2 linked regions of the Streptomyces clavuligerus genome follow. The protein of the gene in region 1 interacts with the protein of each later gene in a pairwise test. Links are inferred from orthologs where the notes say so. Each region holds a gene or a part of one and is shown in the gene's direction. Other genes may lie near its edges.

Region 1 (6,492 bases):
TCGCTGGCCGGGATGCCGGGTGGACCCTATGGACCCTGATGAAGGACGCCGGGGCCACCTGTCGCAAGGCGCTGTGGATGTGGCCGCAGGACGTGGCCCCGCTCGCCTTGCTGTGCACCCGCGCTCCCGACCGGAACACCTCGGCAGCGTCTGGGGGGCGTCCTATTTTGACCGCCTGGCAATGAAGTGGCGGTCGACCTCCCCGCTGGTCGGTTCAAGCAGTCGGCTCGGGCTGGTGAGGCCCGTGTGTTGCCGGGATGCCTCATGGTGGTCATCCAGGAGGATCTTGGTCTCGATGCAGTCGTCGATCGCGACCCCGGTGCCCTGATCGTCGACGGGGAATATTCGAACCTGTCCGTGGAGAACCATGGCTGTGCCCGCGCAACGGAGGTCCAGACACGTCGAAGGGCCCCGCTGCAAGCAGCGGGGCCCTTCGACGTTAGTGCCCGGTGAGGCACTGGCGGAGGATACGAGATTCGAACTCGTGAGGGGTTGCCCCCAACACGCTTTCCAAGCGTGCGCCCTAGGCCACTAGGCGAATCCTCCGCGGCAAACAATACAAGACGTTGAGGAGTGCTCGCGAACTCGTTCCCACCCCCGCCGATCGGGTACCCTGTGCGGAGCCCCTCACGTGGCGCTATCTGACTGAACTCCCCCAGGGCCGGAAGGCAGCAAGGGTAGGTCGGCTCTGGCGGGTGCGTGGGGGGCGCTTGCGTTGGGGGGCGGGGTCCGGGGCCGGGAGGCCCGGTGGGGGAGTGATCGCGGGGCGAGCGGGCCGGGGACGGTTGTCGGTGGGGGCCGATAACCTCGTAGATGTGTCGTCTCTTGCGCTGTACCGCCGCTATCGTCCCGAGTCCTTCGCCGAGGTCATCGGGCAGGAGCATGTCACCGACCCGTTGCAGCAGGCCCTGCGGAACAACCGGGTCAATCACGCGTACCTGTTCAGCGGGCCGCGCGGGTGCGGCAAGACGACCAGTGCGCGCATCCTCGCCCGCTGTCTGAACTGCGAGCAGGGGCCGACGCCCACGCCGTGCGGGGAGTGTCTGTCCTGCCGTGATCTCGCGCGCAACGGGCCGGGGTCGATCGATGTGATCGAGATCGACGCCGCTTCTCACGGTGGTGTGGACGACGCCCGTGAGCTGCGGGAGAAGGCGTTCTTCGGGCCGGCGAGCAGCCGGTACAAGATCTACATCATCGACGAGGCCCACATGGTCACCCCGCAGGGCTTCAACGCCCTGCTGAAGGTGGTCGAGGAGCCGCCGGAGCATCTGAAGTTCATCTTCGCCACCACCGAGCCCGAGAAGGTCATCGGGACCATCCGTTCGCGGACCCACCACTACCCGTTCCGGCTGGTGCCGCCCAGCACCCTGCGGGAGTACCTGGGCGAGGTGTGCGGGCACGAGAAGATCCCGGTCGCGGACGGAGTGCTTCCGCTGGTGGTGCGGGCCGGTGCGGGGTCGGTGCGGGACTCGATGTCGGTCATGGACCAGCTGCTGGCGGGCGCCACCGACGAGGGTGTGACCTATGCCATGGCCACCGCCCTGCTCGGGTACACCGACGGCTCGCTGCTGGACTCCGTCGTGGACGCGTTCGCCACCGGGGACGGGGCCGCCGCCTTCGAGGTCGTCGACCGGGTCATCGAGGGCGGCAACGACCCCCGGCGCTTCGTCACGGACCTCCTGGAGCGGCTGCGGGATCTCGTCATCCTCGCCGCCGTGCCGGACGCGGCCGAGAAGGGGCTGATCGACGCCCCCGTCGATGTGGTCGAACGGATGCAGGCGCAGGCGTCCGCCTTCGGCGCGGCCGAGCTGAGCCGGGCCGCGGACCTGGTCAACGCGGGGCTGACGGAGATGCGCGGGGCGACGTCCCCCCGGCTCCAGCTGGAGCTGATCTGTGCGCGGGTGCTGCTGCCCGCGGCGTTCGGGGACGAGCGTTCGCTCCAGGCCAGGATCGACCGGCTGGAGCGTGGAGCGGCCCTCACGGCCGCCGCCCCGGCGGCACCGGCCGTGACCTTCCCCGGGTCCGGCGCCCCCGCGATGGGGTACATCCCCGGTCCGGGCGCCGCCCCCCACATGCCGGGACCGGACGGCCCCGTCGCCGCCCCGGCGCAGCCGCCCGCGCCCCCGGCGGCCACCGCCCCGGTCGCGCCCGCCGCCCCGCAGCCGACCGAGGGCACCGCTCCGCAGCAGGCCCCGGGTGCCCGCCCCGGAAGCTGGCCCACCGCCGCCCCCGCGGGCGCTTCCCCGGCGGCTCCGGAGCCGCCGGCCGCCACGGCCGCCGAGCGGCGGCCCGGTGGCTGGCCCACCGCCTCCACGCCCGGCCAGGCCCCCCGGCCCGCCGCACCCGCTCCGGCGGCCCCCGCCGCTCCGCAGCCGCAGGCGGCCCCCGCCGCCGCCCCGGCCCCGGGAGCGGCCCAGGGCGCCGCCCAGGTGCGCGGCATGTGGCCGGACGTCCTGGAGGCCGTGAAGAACCGCCGTCGCTTCACCTGGATTCTGCTGAGCCAGAACTCCCAGGTCGCCGGGTTCGACGGCACCACCCTCCAGATCGGCTTCCTCAACGCGGGGGCCCGCGACACCTTCAGCAGCAGCGGCAGCGAGGAAGTGCTGAGGCAGGCGCTCTCCGAGCAGTTCCATGTGCAGTGGAAGATCGAGGCGATCATCGACCCCTCGGGCGGGGTCGGCGCCCCGGCGCCCCCCGCCGCCGGTCGCCCCTATCAGGCCGCAGCACCCCAGACACCGGCCCCGCCGCCCGCCGCGGCCCGGCCCGCCGCCCCGGCGGCCCCCGCCGCGGCTCCGCCCCAGGCACCGTCCGCCGCCCCGGCCCCGCGGCCGGTCCACACCCCGCCGCCGGTCTCCCCCGAGGACGACATGCCGGAGGACGACGACCCGGACCTCGTCGACTCCGCGCTCTCCGGGCACGACCTCATCGTGCGTGAGCTGGGAGCCACGGTTGTGGAGGAATATACGAACGAGTAGCCGGTGGTCCTTAGGAGGGGAGTACAGGACCGCGGACGGCGCCGGTTAGGCTGACGCCGTGAAGGTCCTCGTCATCGGCGGCGGCGCCCGCGAACACGCCCTGTGCCGCTCCCTGTCCCTCGACCCCGATGTCACCGCCGTGCACTGCGCGCCGGGGAACGCCGGCATCGGCGAGATCGCCGAGCTGCACCCGGTCGACGCGCTCGACGGTGCGGCGGTCACCCGGCTCGCCACCCGGCTCGGCGCCGGCCTGGTCGTCGTCGGCCCCGAGGCGCCGCTGGTCGCGGGTGTCGCCGACGCCGTGCGTGCGGCCGGTATCCCCTGCTTCGGCCCCTCCGGCGAGGCCGCCCGCCTGGAGGGCTCCAAGGCGTTCGCCAAGGACGTGATGGCCGCCGCCGGTGTGCCCACCGCCCGGAGCTATGTCTGTGTGAACCCCCAGGAGATCGACGAGGCCCTGGACGCCTTCGGCGCCCCCTACGTCGTCAAGGACGACGGCCTCGCCGCGGGCAAGGGGGTCGTCGTCACCCACGACCTCGCGCTCGCCCGTGAGCACGCCATCGCCTGCGGACGGGTGGTCATCGAGGAGTACCTGGACGGCCCCGAGGTCTCCCTCTTCGCCATCACCGACGGCGAGACCGTCGTCCCGCTGACACCCGCCCAGGACTTCAAGCGCGCCCTCGACGGCGACGAGGGCCCCAACACGGGCGGCATGGGGGCCTACTCCCCGCTGCCCTGGGCCGATCCCGAGCTGGTCGACGACGTGCTGACGACCGTGCTCCAGCCGACCGTCGACGAGCTGCGCCGCCGTGGCACCCCGTTCAGCGGACTGCTGTACGCGGGGCTCGCCATCACCTCGCGCGGGGTACGGGTGATCGAGTTCAACGCCCGCTTCGGCGACCCGGAGACCCAGGTGGTGCTGGCCCGGCTGCTGACCCCGCTCGGGGGCCTGCTGCTGCACGCCGCCCGGGGCACCCTGGCCGACGAGCCCCCGCTGCGCTGGCGCGACGACGCCGCCGTCACCGTGGTGGTCGCGTCGCACAACTACCCCGGAACCCCGCGTACCGGTGACCCGATCGAGGGTCTGGACGAGGTCGCCGTGCAGGACGCCCCGCACGCGTACGTCCTGCACGCCGGGACGCGGCAGGACGGCGGCTCCGTGGTCAGCGCCGGGGGCCGGGTCCTGTCGGTCACCGCGACCGGCGCCGATCTGCGGCAGGCGCGGCAGCGCGCCTATGACGCGGTGGGCCGCATCCGTCTCGACGGCTCGCAGCACCGCACGGACATCGCCCGCCGGGCGGCGGAGGGCTGAGCGGGGCACCGCGACACGGCACAGCGGCACAGCGGCAGACGCGGACGGCAACGGCGCCGCGACATGACACAGGAACCGGGCCTGGCCGGACACCGGCCGGGCCCGGCCGGTGGATCAGGGGTGTACTCGTACGGGGTACACCCCTGAACGCTGTCCCGGGCCGCCCCGGCGGAGATCCCCTCCGGGCTTCCCGGCGTCCGCGGCGGCCGTACGCGGGTGCGCCGCCCGGAACCCCCTCCGCGGGCCTGTTGACGGCCCCCGGTGACCCCGGTGGGACGTTCGTGACGCCCGGGGTCGACATGCTCTCGACAGCTCCAGGAGCCCCGAGAAAAGCAAGTGGCCCATGGGGTTCATGCGGCACAAAGCAACCCGTGAGGCTTCATCCTCCCCACTACCGTGACGCTCCCGTGGCGCTTCAGTGTGGCTCCAGTACACCTGTGGCGCATACGTGAACCAGCGACGCCCGCCATCCGTCATCACCATTGGCCAATGCCATTCCATCGGGTGACGACTGAGCCATCCGGATGACGGCTGCCACAGCCCCAACTAGGGTGCGGCGCAGGCGTTCCGGCACTTGGCCCACCGGCATTGCGATGTCAGTGACGGGTGCCACAGTGGGGGAGTGACCAACACCGACGCAGGGCAGAGGAGGTGAGGACCGGCCGTGTCCGTCAACGGGATCGGTGATTCCATCGGCGCCCAGGCCGCACGCTCGCGGGCGCTCGCCGTGCTGCGTGTCCGCAGCAGAGCACTCGCGGTCGCCCTGCTGCCCGCGGCGGTCACCATCGTGCTGCTCACGGGAGACTCCACCGGCCATATGCGCGGGGCCGGCTGGGACGTGCTGCGCTGGATCGCCGGGAGCGCGGCCGTGGCGGTACTGCTGGTCGCGGCCGTCGTCGCCGCTGTCATCGTCCGGGCGTCGCCCGCCCTGAGCCCCACCGTCGAACTGCCGGAGCGTGCGGCCCCGGATCTGTATCGCCTGGTCAGGGATTTGGCCGAGCGTCTCGACGTACCGGCGCCCTCCGCGCTCGCGCTCACCCCCGACTGCGACAGCTGGCTTGAGGACCGCACCCATCCGGCCCATGCGATACCCCAGGCGATACGGGGCCGCCGCCGCAGACGGAGCACCGAGGCCCCCGTCCTGGTGATCGGCTCACCCTTCCTGTGGTGGATGCGGGTGGCCGAGCTGAGGGCCCTGCTCGCGCCCGTCGTCGCGGGAACGGCGCCCTCCGCCCACCCCGACATAGCCGCCGCCCGCCGTTTCGTCCGCGGGCTCGACGCCGCCGTCGCCGTGGCCGCCTCCCCGGGCCCGCGCGGCCCCCTGCGGTATCTGCGCGGACCGGTGCTCGGCCTGGTGGGCAGGATCGCCCGGCTGCTGCTCCACAGTTGCCAGAGCTACGCGGGGGAGATGGAGCGCGGAGTCGCCGCCGCTGCCTCCGAGCGGGCCCAGGCGGTGGACTACGGACTGCGGATCGTCGCCCAGGAGCAGGTCGGCCTCGCCTACGCGGGCTGGGACCGGCTGCTGACCCGGGTGGCGCTGCCCGCCTGGCGGATGGGCCGCTGGCCCTCCCGGCTGGACGCGGGCGTCGTCTCCGCCCTCACCGAGCTGTCCCGCAGGGACCGGCTCGCCGAGGGCTTCGCCTCCCGGCTCGGGGAGCGGCCCGCCTGCGATCTCCTCGAAGAGCCCGGACTGATCGACGAGGCCGCGTCCCTGCTGGCCGCGCGGCTGTTCCACGGAGGGCCCGCCGAGACCGGGGCGAGTTGGTCCCCGGTGGACTGGCAGCAGTACCCGGAGGAAGTCGTCGACCGGAAGTGGCGCACGGAGGCCGCCCGCCTCCACCGGGTCCTGGACGAGCTCGGCACGGCCCCCTCGGACGGGCCCGGCGGCCCCACCCTCGCCCGGGTGATGAACGTCCTCGCCGAGACCGGCGAGGACGCCGGGGAGAATCTGGCGGCCGGGATCAGCGCGGCACTCGCCCGCGAGGAGGCGTCCCGCCAGCGCGTCGGGGCCGGGGTGGGCGCGGGTGCCGCGGCGGCACCCGTCGCCAAGAGCCAGGACGACGCGCTCATCGGCTGGGGCGCGGACCCGCTGCCCCTCTTCCCGCTCCAGCCGCCGCGGACCGGGCGGGAACTGCTCGCGGACCACGTCACCGCGATGGTGTGCTGCGCGGCGGTCGACACCGCCGGTGCCGTGCCGGGGCTCGACTG
Region 2 (7,688 bases), 2.1 Mb from region 1 along the record:
TCACAGCCCCGGTATCCGGCCGTTGCGGAAGAGATCCACGAAGATCTGGTGATCGGCCCGGGCCCGGGCGCCGTAGTCGTGCGCGAAGTCCACCAGCAGGCCCGCGAAGCCCTCCTCGTCCGCCGCGATCGCCGCGTCGATCGCCCGTTCCGTGGAGAACGGCACCAGCGAGTGCCCGCTCCCGTCGTCCGCCGCGCCGTGCATGGTGGCCGCCGCCCGGCCCAGGTCCGCGACGACGGCGGCGATCCGCCCGGGGTCGTCGAGATCGCCCCAGTCCAGATCCACCGCGTAGGGGGAGACCTCGGCCACGAGCTGCCCCGCGCCGTCCAGCTCGGTCCAGCCCAGCCAGGGGTCCGCGTGGTCCTGGAGCGCCCGCTGCGAGATCACCGTGCGGTGGCCCTCGTGCCGGAAGTACTCCCGTACCGCCCGGTCGCCGACATGGCGGGAGACCGCCGGGGTCTGCGCCTGCTTCATATAGATCACGACATCGTTCTCCAGGGCGTCGCTGGTGCCCTCCAGGAGGATGTTGTACGAGGGGAGGCCGGCGGAGCCGATCCCGATGCCGCGGCGGCCGACGACATCCTTCACCCGGTAGGAGTCGGGGCGGGCGAGGCTGGACTCGGGCAGGGTCTCCAGATAGCCGTCGAAGGCCGCGAGCACCTTGTACCGCGCGGCGGCGTCCAGCTCGACGGAGCCCGCGCCGGAGCTGAAGCGCCGCTCGGCCTCGCGGATCTCGGTCATCGAGTCCAGCAGCGCGAACCGGGTGCGCGAGCGGGCGTGCCGCAGCGCTTCGAGCAGCGGGCCCTCGGCGGTGTCCAGGGTGAACGGCGGCACCTCCGCGTCCTGCGCCCCGGCCGCGAGGGTGTGGATGCGCTCCCGGTAGGCGGCGGCGCAGATCCGCACCAGCTCGGTGATCTGCCCGTCGCTGAGCGCCTTGGAGTGCCCGATCAGCGCCAGCGAGGCGGCCAGCCGCTTCAGGTCCCAGGTGAAGGGGCCCACATACGCCTCGTCGAAGTCGTTCACATTGAAGATCAGACGGCCGTTCGCATTCATGTACGTGCCGAAGTTCTCCGCGTGGAGATCGCCGTGTATCCACACCCGGCTGGTGCGCTCGTCCAGATAGGGGCCGGTGGCGATCGCGCCGTCGCCGCGCGCCGTGTGACCCCGTTCCAGGTCGGCGTAGAAGAGGCAGGCGGCCCCCCGGTAGAACGCGAACGCCGAGGAGGCCATCTTGCGGAACTTGACCCGGAAGGCGTCCGGGTCGGCGGCCAGGAGCGCACCGAAAGCGGCGTCGAACTCACCGAGGATCTGCTCGCCGCGCTCTTCGGGAGTGATCTCGGCGGGGTGCGGTACCGACATCGCTGGGTGCCTCCTGGTGCAGGGAAATATCTGGATCGTGACGGGAAATGTCTGGATAAGGCAGGGAGAAGAGGGCGAGGGGAGCCGGTGGGGGAGCAGGCCGGAGGAGGACGGGAGTCCGCCGCCGGCCGGGCCCGGCCGGATGCCGTGCCTCAGCCACTCCAACGCCCGGCGGGCCCCGGAAGTGCCCCGGGGCGCGGCCGGTCCCGGCGCGCCCGCACGGCCATCCCCCGCGGCCCCCTCCGCTTCCCCGGTGGGCCGACGGCTGTCCGAGCCAAGTCGTAGACTTCCACGCTGTCCCCCCAGACACTCCGCCGCCTGCCGTCGCCCGTTCCTCTGGAGGCCCCCGCCGTGAGCAAACCGCCCTTTACGCATCTGCATGTGCACACGCAGTACTCACTGCTGGACGGTGCGGCGCGGCTGAAGGACATGTTTTCCGCGTGCAAAGACATGGGCATGTCGCACATCGCGATGACCGACCACGGCAATCTCCACGGCGCCTACGACTTCTTCCACCAGGCCAAGGGCGCGGGGATCACCCCGATCATCGGCATCGAGGCGTATGTCGCCCCCGAGTCCCGGCGGAACAAGCGGAAGATCCAGTGGGGGCAGCCGCATCAGAAACGGGACGATGTCTCCGGTTCCGGTGGTTATACGCACAAGACGATCTGGGCGGCCAACCGGACGGGTCTGCACAACCTCTTCCGCCTCTCCTCGGACGCGTATGCCGAGGGCTGGCTCCAGAAGTGGCCCCGGATGGACAAGGAGACCATCGCCCAGTGGTCCGAGGGGCTGATCGCCTCCACCGGCTGCCCCTCCGGCGAGCTCCAGACCAGGCTGCGCCTCGGCCAGTTCGACGAGGCCCTGAAGGCGGCCTCCGAGTACCAGGACATCTTCGGCAAGGGCCGCTACTTCCTGGAGCTGATGGACCACGGCATCGAGATCGAGCGCCGGGTCCGGGACGGGCTGCTGGAGATCGGGAAGAAGCTGGACATCCCCCCGCTGGTCACCAATGACTCCCACTACACCTTCGACCACGAGGCGGGGGCGCACGACGCCCTGCTGTGCATCCAGACCGGCAAGAACCTCTCCGACCCGGACCGCTTCCGCTTCGACGGCACGGGCTACTACCTGAAGTCCACGGACCAGATGTACGCCATCGACTCCTCGGACGCCTGGCAGGAGGGGTGCCGCAACACCCTCCTGGTCGCCGAGCAGATCGACACCAGCGGCATGTTCGAGGCGAAGAACCTCATGCCGAAGTTCGAGATCCCGGCGGGCTTCACCGAGGTCACCTGGTTCCAGGAGGAGGTCAGGACCGGGATGGCCCGCCGCTACCCGGGCGGCGTCCCCGAGGACCGCCAGCGGCAGGCCGAGTACGAGATGGACGTCATCGTCTCGATGGGGTTCCCGGGGTACTTCCTCGTCGTCGCCGACTTCATCATGTGGGCGAAGAAGAACGGCATCGCGGTCGGCCCCGGCCGCGGCTCCGCGGCGGGCTCGATCGTCGCGTACGCGATGGGGATCACCGACCTCGACCCGATCGAGCACGGTCTGATCTTCGAGCGGTTCCTCAACCCCGAGCGCATCTCCATGCCCGATGTCGACATCGACTTCGACGAGCGTCGGCGCGTGGAGGTCATCCGCTATGTGACCGAGAAGTACGGCGCCGACAAGGTCGCCATGATCGGCACCTACGGCACCATCAAGGCCAAGAACGCGATCAAGGACTCGGCCCGGGTGCTGGGCTACCCCTACGCGATGGGCGACCGGCTCACCAAGGCCATGCCCGCGGACGTCCTCGGCAAGGGCATCCCGCTCTCCGGCATCCTCGACCCCGCGCACCCCCGCTACAGCGAGGCGGGCGAGATCCGGGGCATGTACGAGAACGAACCGGACGTCAAGAAGGTCATCGACACCGCCCGGGGCGTCGAGGGCCTGGTCCGTCAGATGGGTGTGCACGCCGCGGGCGTGATCATGTCCAGCGAGCCGATCACCGACCACGCCCCGGTCTGGGTCCGGCACTCCGACGGCGTCACCATCACCCAGTGGGACTATCCGAGCTGTGAGTCGCTCGGCCTGCTGAAGATGGACTTCCTGGGCCTGCGGAACCTCACCATCATGGACGACGCCGTCAAGATGGTGAAGGCGAACAAGGGCATCGAGCTGGAGATGCTCTCCATCCCGCTGGACGACCCCACCACCTATGAGCTGCTGTGCCGGGGCGACACCCTCGGTGTCTTCCAGTTCGACGGCGGTCCGATGCGCTCGCTGCTGCGGCTGATGAAGCCCGACAACTTCGAGGACATCTCCGCCGTGTCGGCCCTGTACCGCCCGGGCCCGATGGGAATGAACTCCCATACGAACTACGCGCTGCGCAAGAACAAGCAGCAGGAGATCACCCCGATCCACCCGGAGCTGGAGGAGCCGCTCAAGGAGGTCCTGGACGTCACCTACGGCCTGATCGTCTACCAGGAGCAGGTGCAGAAGGCCGCCCAGATCATCGCCGGGTACAGCCTGGGCGAGGCCGACATCCTCCGCCGCGTCATGGGCAAGAAGAAGCCCGAGGAGCTGGCGAAGAACTTCACGATCTTCCAGGCGGGCGCCCGGAAGAACGGCTATTCCGACGAGGCCGTCCAGGCGCTCTGGGACGTCCTGGTGCCCTTCGCCGGATACGCCTTCAACAAGGCGCACTCCTCCGCGTACGGCCTGGTCACCTACTGGACCGCCTATCTCAAGGCGAATCACCCGGCCGAATACATGGCGGCCCTTCTGACCTCGGTCAAGGACGACAAGGACAAGTCGGCGGTCTATCTGAACGAATGCCGTCGCATGGGCATCAAGGTGCTCCCGCCGAATGTCAATGAATCGCAGTCGAACTTCGCCGCCCAGGGTGACGACGTCATTCTCTTCGGCCTCTCGGCCGTCCGGAACGTCGGCACCAATGTGGTGGAGTCGATCATCCGCTGCCGCAAGTCCAAGGGGAAGTACTCATCGTTCCCCGACTTCCTGGACAAGGTCGAGGTCGTCGTCTGCAACAAGCGGACCGTCGAATCGCTGATCAAGGCCGGGGCCTTCGACGAGCTGGGCCACACCCGCAAGGGCCTCGTCGCCCACCATGAGCCGATGATCGACAACGTGGTCGCGGTCAAGCGCAAGGAGGCCGAGGGACAGTTCGACCTCTTCGGCGGCATGGGCGACGACAGCGCCGACGAGCCCGGCTTCGGGCTGGACGTGGAGTTCTCCGACGTCGAGTGGGAGAAGTCCTATCTGCTGGCCCAGGAGCGGGAGATGCTCGGGCTCTATGTGTCCGACCATCCGCTCTTCGGCATCGAGCATGTGCTGTCCGACAAGTCGGACGCGTCGATCTCCCAGCTCACCGGGGGTGAGCACGCGGACGGCGCGGTGGTGACCATCGGCGGCATCATCTCCGGGCTCCAGCGCAAGATGACCAAGCAGGGCAACGCGTGGGCCATCGCCACCGTGGAGGACCTGGCGGGCTCCATCGAGTGCATGTTCTTCCCCGCTACCTATCAGCTCGTCTCCACCCAGCTCGTCGAGGACACGGTGGTCTTCGTCAAGGGGCGGCTGGACAAGCGCGAGGACGTACCGCGGCTGGTCGCGATGGAGCTGATGGTCCCCGACCTCTCCTCGGCCGGGACCAACGCGCCCGTGGTCGTCACCATTCCCACCGTGAAGGTGACCCCGCCGATGGTCACCAGGCTGGGGGAGATCCTCAGCCACCACCGGGGCAACACCGAGGTGCGGATCAAGCTCCAGGGGCCGCGCACGACGACCGTGCTCCGGCTGGACCGGCACCGGGTGCAGGCGGACCCGGCGCTCTACGGCGATCTGAAGGTGCTGCTCGGCCCGGCCTGCCTGGCCGGCTGACCGGCGGTCCCCGCGCCGCGGGGGAGGCCCGGTCCCCGCGCCGCGGGGGAGGCCGTCCCCGTACCGCACGGGGAGCGGCCGACCGACGGGGAGGGGGCGCGTCCACGACCGTGGACGCGCCCCCTCCCCGTCTTCGTCGTTCGTCAGCGGTGATCGTCAGTTGTGGCCAAAACGCCGCTGGTGCTTGCGGGCGACGTCGGCCGGGCTGCCCTGGGCCTGCGACTGCGGCTGGGCCCGCTCCTCGAAGGCGGTGGAACGGGATTCCTCCTTCGAGCGCTCCGCCGCCGCGGCGCGCTGCTGATGGGTGCCCTTGCGGTTCTTGTTCTTGGCCATGGGATGCCTCCAGAGGGGGTCGCGGGGCTGCGGCCGCGACCAGACTCACATATGGGACGATAGGCCGCATTTTGGATCATTGCCCTGGGTAAAGGGCCCTTGCTGTCGAACGGGCGGCTTCCGCCACGCCGATGATCGAGTTCCGGCCGTTAACCACTGGACCGTCGGGCAGACTCAAGGAAAACCCGGAACAATCCCCGGTCCGGAGGGATACCCGCGGGCCGTGCTCTCGTCCGGGACATCCGGCCCGCACTCCTTCCCGACCCCTCCAGAGCCACAGCGATCGACCGGTGGGCGGCCGGCGGACAAGCCGGTGGGCAAACCGTCTTTCAAGATCTATTCACGTAATTTTCAAGATCTTCAAGATTTCCTTGATGTTTCAGTCCCGAAGACCTCTGATACCCGAGTACCGGAAAGAGGGTGGAGCGTGTGGACCGCTGCGTTGTGCTGGTGGACGCCGGTTATCTGCTCGGCGCCGCCGCGAGCCTGCTGGCCGGGGAACCCGCGCGTTCCCGGATCACCGTCGACCACACCGCCCTCATCCAGGGCCTGAGAGAACTCGCCGAACGGGACACGGAACGGCCCCTGCTGCGCATCTACTGGTTCGACGGCGCGCCCGACCGGGTGCCCCAGCCGGAGCACCGGCGGCTGCGGGTGATGCCCCGGGTCACCGTCCGGCTCGGCGCCCTGACCCGCAGCGACGGCCGCTGGGCGCAGAAGGGCGTCGACGCCGCCATGCACGCCGAGCTGACCGAGCTGGCGCGCAACCGGGCCTGCTCGGACGTGGTGCTGGTGACCGGCGACGGCGATCTGCTGCCCGGACTGATGTCCGCCAAGGAACACGGCGTCGCCGTGCATCTGTGGGCCGTCCAGGCCGCCGACGGCGACTACAACCAGTCCGAGGACCTGGTCGCCGAGGCCGATGAGCGCCGGGTGCTGGACCGCGCCTGGATCACCACCGCCGTCCGCGCCAAGGAGCTGACCGGCGTCTGCGCCCCGCAGCCGGTGCCCCGGCCGGAGATCGCCGCCATCCTCTCCGCCCCACTGCCCGAGGCGGCCCTCGCCGCCGCGACCGCGGCCCCCGCATCGGCCCCCGAGACCGCCCGCAACGGCTCCCGGCCCGTCGCCGGGAGCACCACGGCGACCGCGCCCCCCGCGTCCAAGGGCGTCCCCACCCCCAAGGACCTGGCGGGACTGCGCGCCCCCGGCAGCCAGCCCCCGCAGCACCCGGCGACCGCGACCCTGCGCTGGTCGTCCGACAAGGGCTGGATCGAACGCCCCGGGGGCGGGGCGCCCGGCGAACCGCCGGAGAGCGCCTCCCTGCCCACCCTCGCCCAGCTCACCAGCGCCGAGCAGCGCTGGGCCGACCGGGAGGAGGACATCACCACCGTCGGCGGCGACCCCTTCGAGGTCGGCCAGGTGTTCGCCCGCCGCTGGATGGAACGGCTGCCCGAAGCCGGACATGTACAGAAACTCTCCGTCATGTACCCCCGGATTCCGCACCGGATCGACGGGGAACTGCTCCGCTACGCCGCGCGCTTCGGCCTCCTCGCCCACAAGGACGACCAGATCGACGAGCACGACCGCTATGCCATCCGGGCCGGTTTCTGGCGCGAGATCGACGTCCGCACCGCCGGCGACCACACCTCCGCGGGGGAGTGAGCCCACCGCCGCCACGGCCCGCGCCACGAAGTGAGCACGCCCCCGACGGGGAGCGGCGCGGAGGACCCCGTACTCTCGTACCTCGTGAGTACGGTGTGTGTGGTGCGGCGGCTGGTCAAGACCTACCCTGCCGCGCGCGCACGCCGGGGAGTCCCGGCGACGCCCGAGGTACGGGCGACGGACGGGGTCAGCCTGGAGGTCCGGGGCGGTGAGATCTTCGGTCTCCTCGGCCCGAACGGCGCCGGGAAGTCCACGCTCGTCCGCCAGCTCACCGGTCTGATGCGGCCCGACGCGGGCAGTGTCGAGGTGCTGGGCCACGACCTTGTGCGCCACCCCGAGCGGGCGGCGCGGCTCATCGGCTACCTCGGCCAGGAGTCCACCGCCCTCGACGAGCTGACCGTCGCACTGGCCGCCGAGACCACCGGACGGCTGCGCGGGCTCAC

What was found.
Region 2: the proteins of CRV15_RS13070 (region 1) and dnaE interact in binary tests that used the Escherichia coli proteins (3 or more experiments, as listed by UniProt). The link is inferred for Streptomyces clavuligerus from one-to-one orthologs.

Annotation. Positions count from the first base shown.
Region 1 is NZ_CP027858.1:3,119,396-3,125,887, reverse strand. What follows is about bases 460-3,395. They hold CRV15_RS13070 (DNA polymerase III subunit gamma and tau), read left to right. Parts: upstream 460-815; coding sequence 816-2,975; downstream 2,976-3,395. Other genes in these bases: purD (phosphoribosylamine--glycine ligase), read left to right, coding at 3,034-3,395. Outside these bases: CRV15_RS13090 (hypothetical protein), read left to right, coding at 1-185; more of purD, read left to right, coding at 3,396-4,284; CRV15_RS13060 (hypothetical protein), read left to right, coding at 4,949-6,492. UniProt on the Escherichia coli protein: Part of the beta sliding clamp loading complex, which hydrolyzes ATP to load the beta clamp onto primed DNA to form the DNA replication pre-initiation complex.
Region 2 is NZ_CP027858.1:5,210,032-5,217,719, forward strand. Bases 1,319-5,450 are described here. They hold dnaE (DNA polymerase III subunit alpha), read left to right. Parts: upstream 1,319-1,710; coding sequence 1,711-5,250; downstream 5,251-5,450. Other genes in these bases: CRV15_RS21955 (DUF2252 domain-containing protein), read right to left, coding at 1,319-1,359; CRV15_RS36015 (hypothetical protein), read right to left, coding at 5,407-5,450. Outside these bases: more of CRV15_RS21955, read right to left, coding at 1-1,318; more of CRV15_RS36015, read right to left, coding at 5,451-5,583; CRV15_RS21965 (NYN domain-containing protein), read left to right, coding at 6,013-7,245; CRV15_RS21970 (ABC transporter ATP-binding protein), read left to right, coding at 7,339-7,688. UniProt on the Escherichia coli protein: DNA polymerase III is a complex, multichain enzyme responsible for most of the replicative synthesis in bacteria. This DNA polymerase also exhibits 3' to 5' exonuclease activity. The alpha chain is the DNA polymerase catalytic subunit.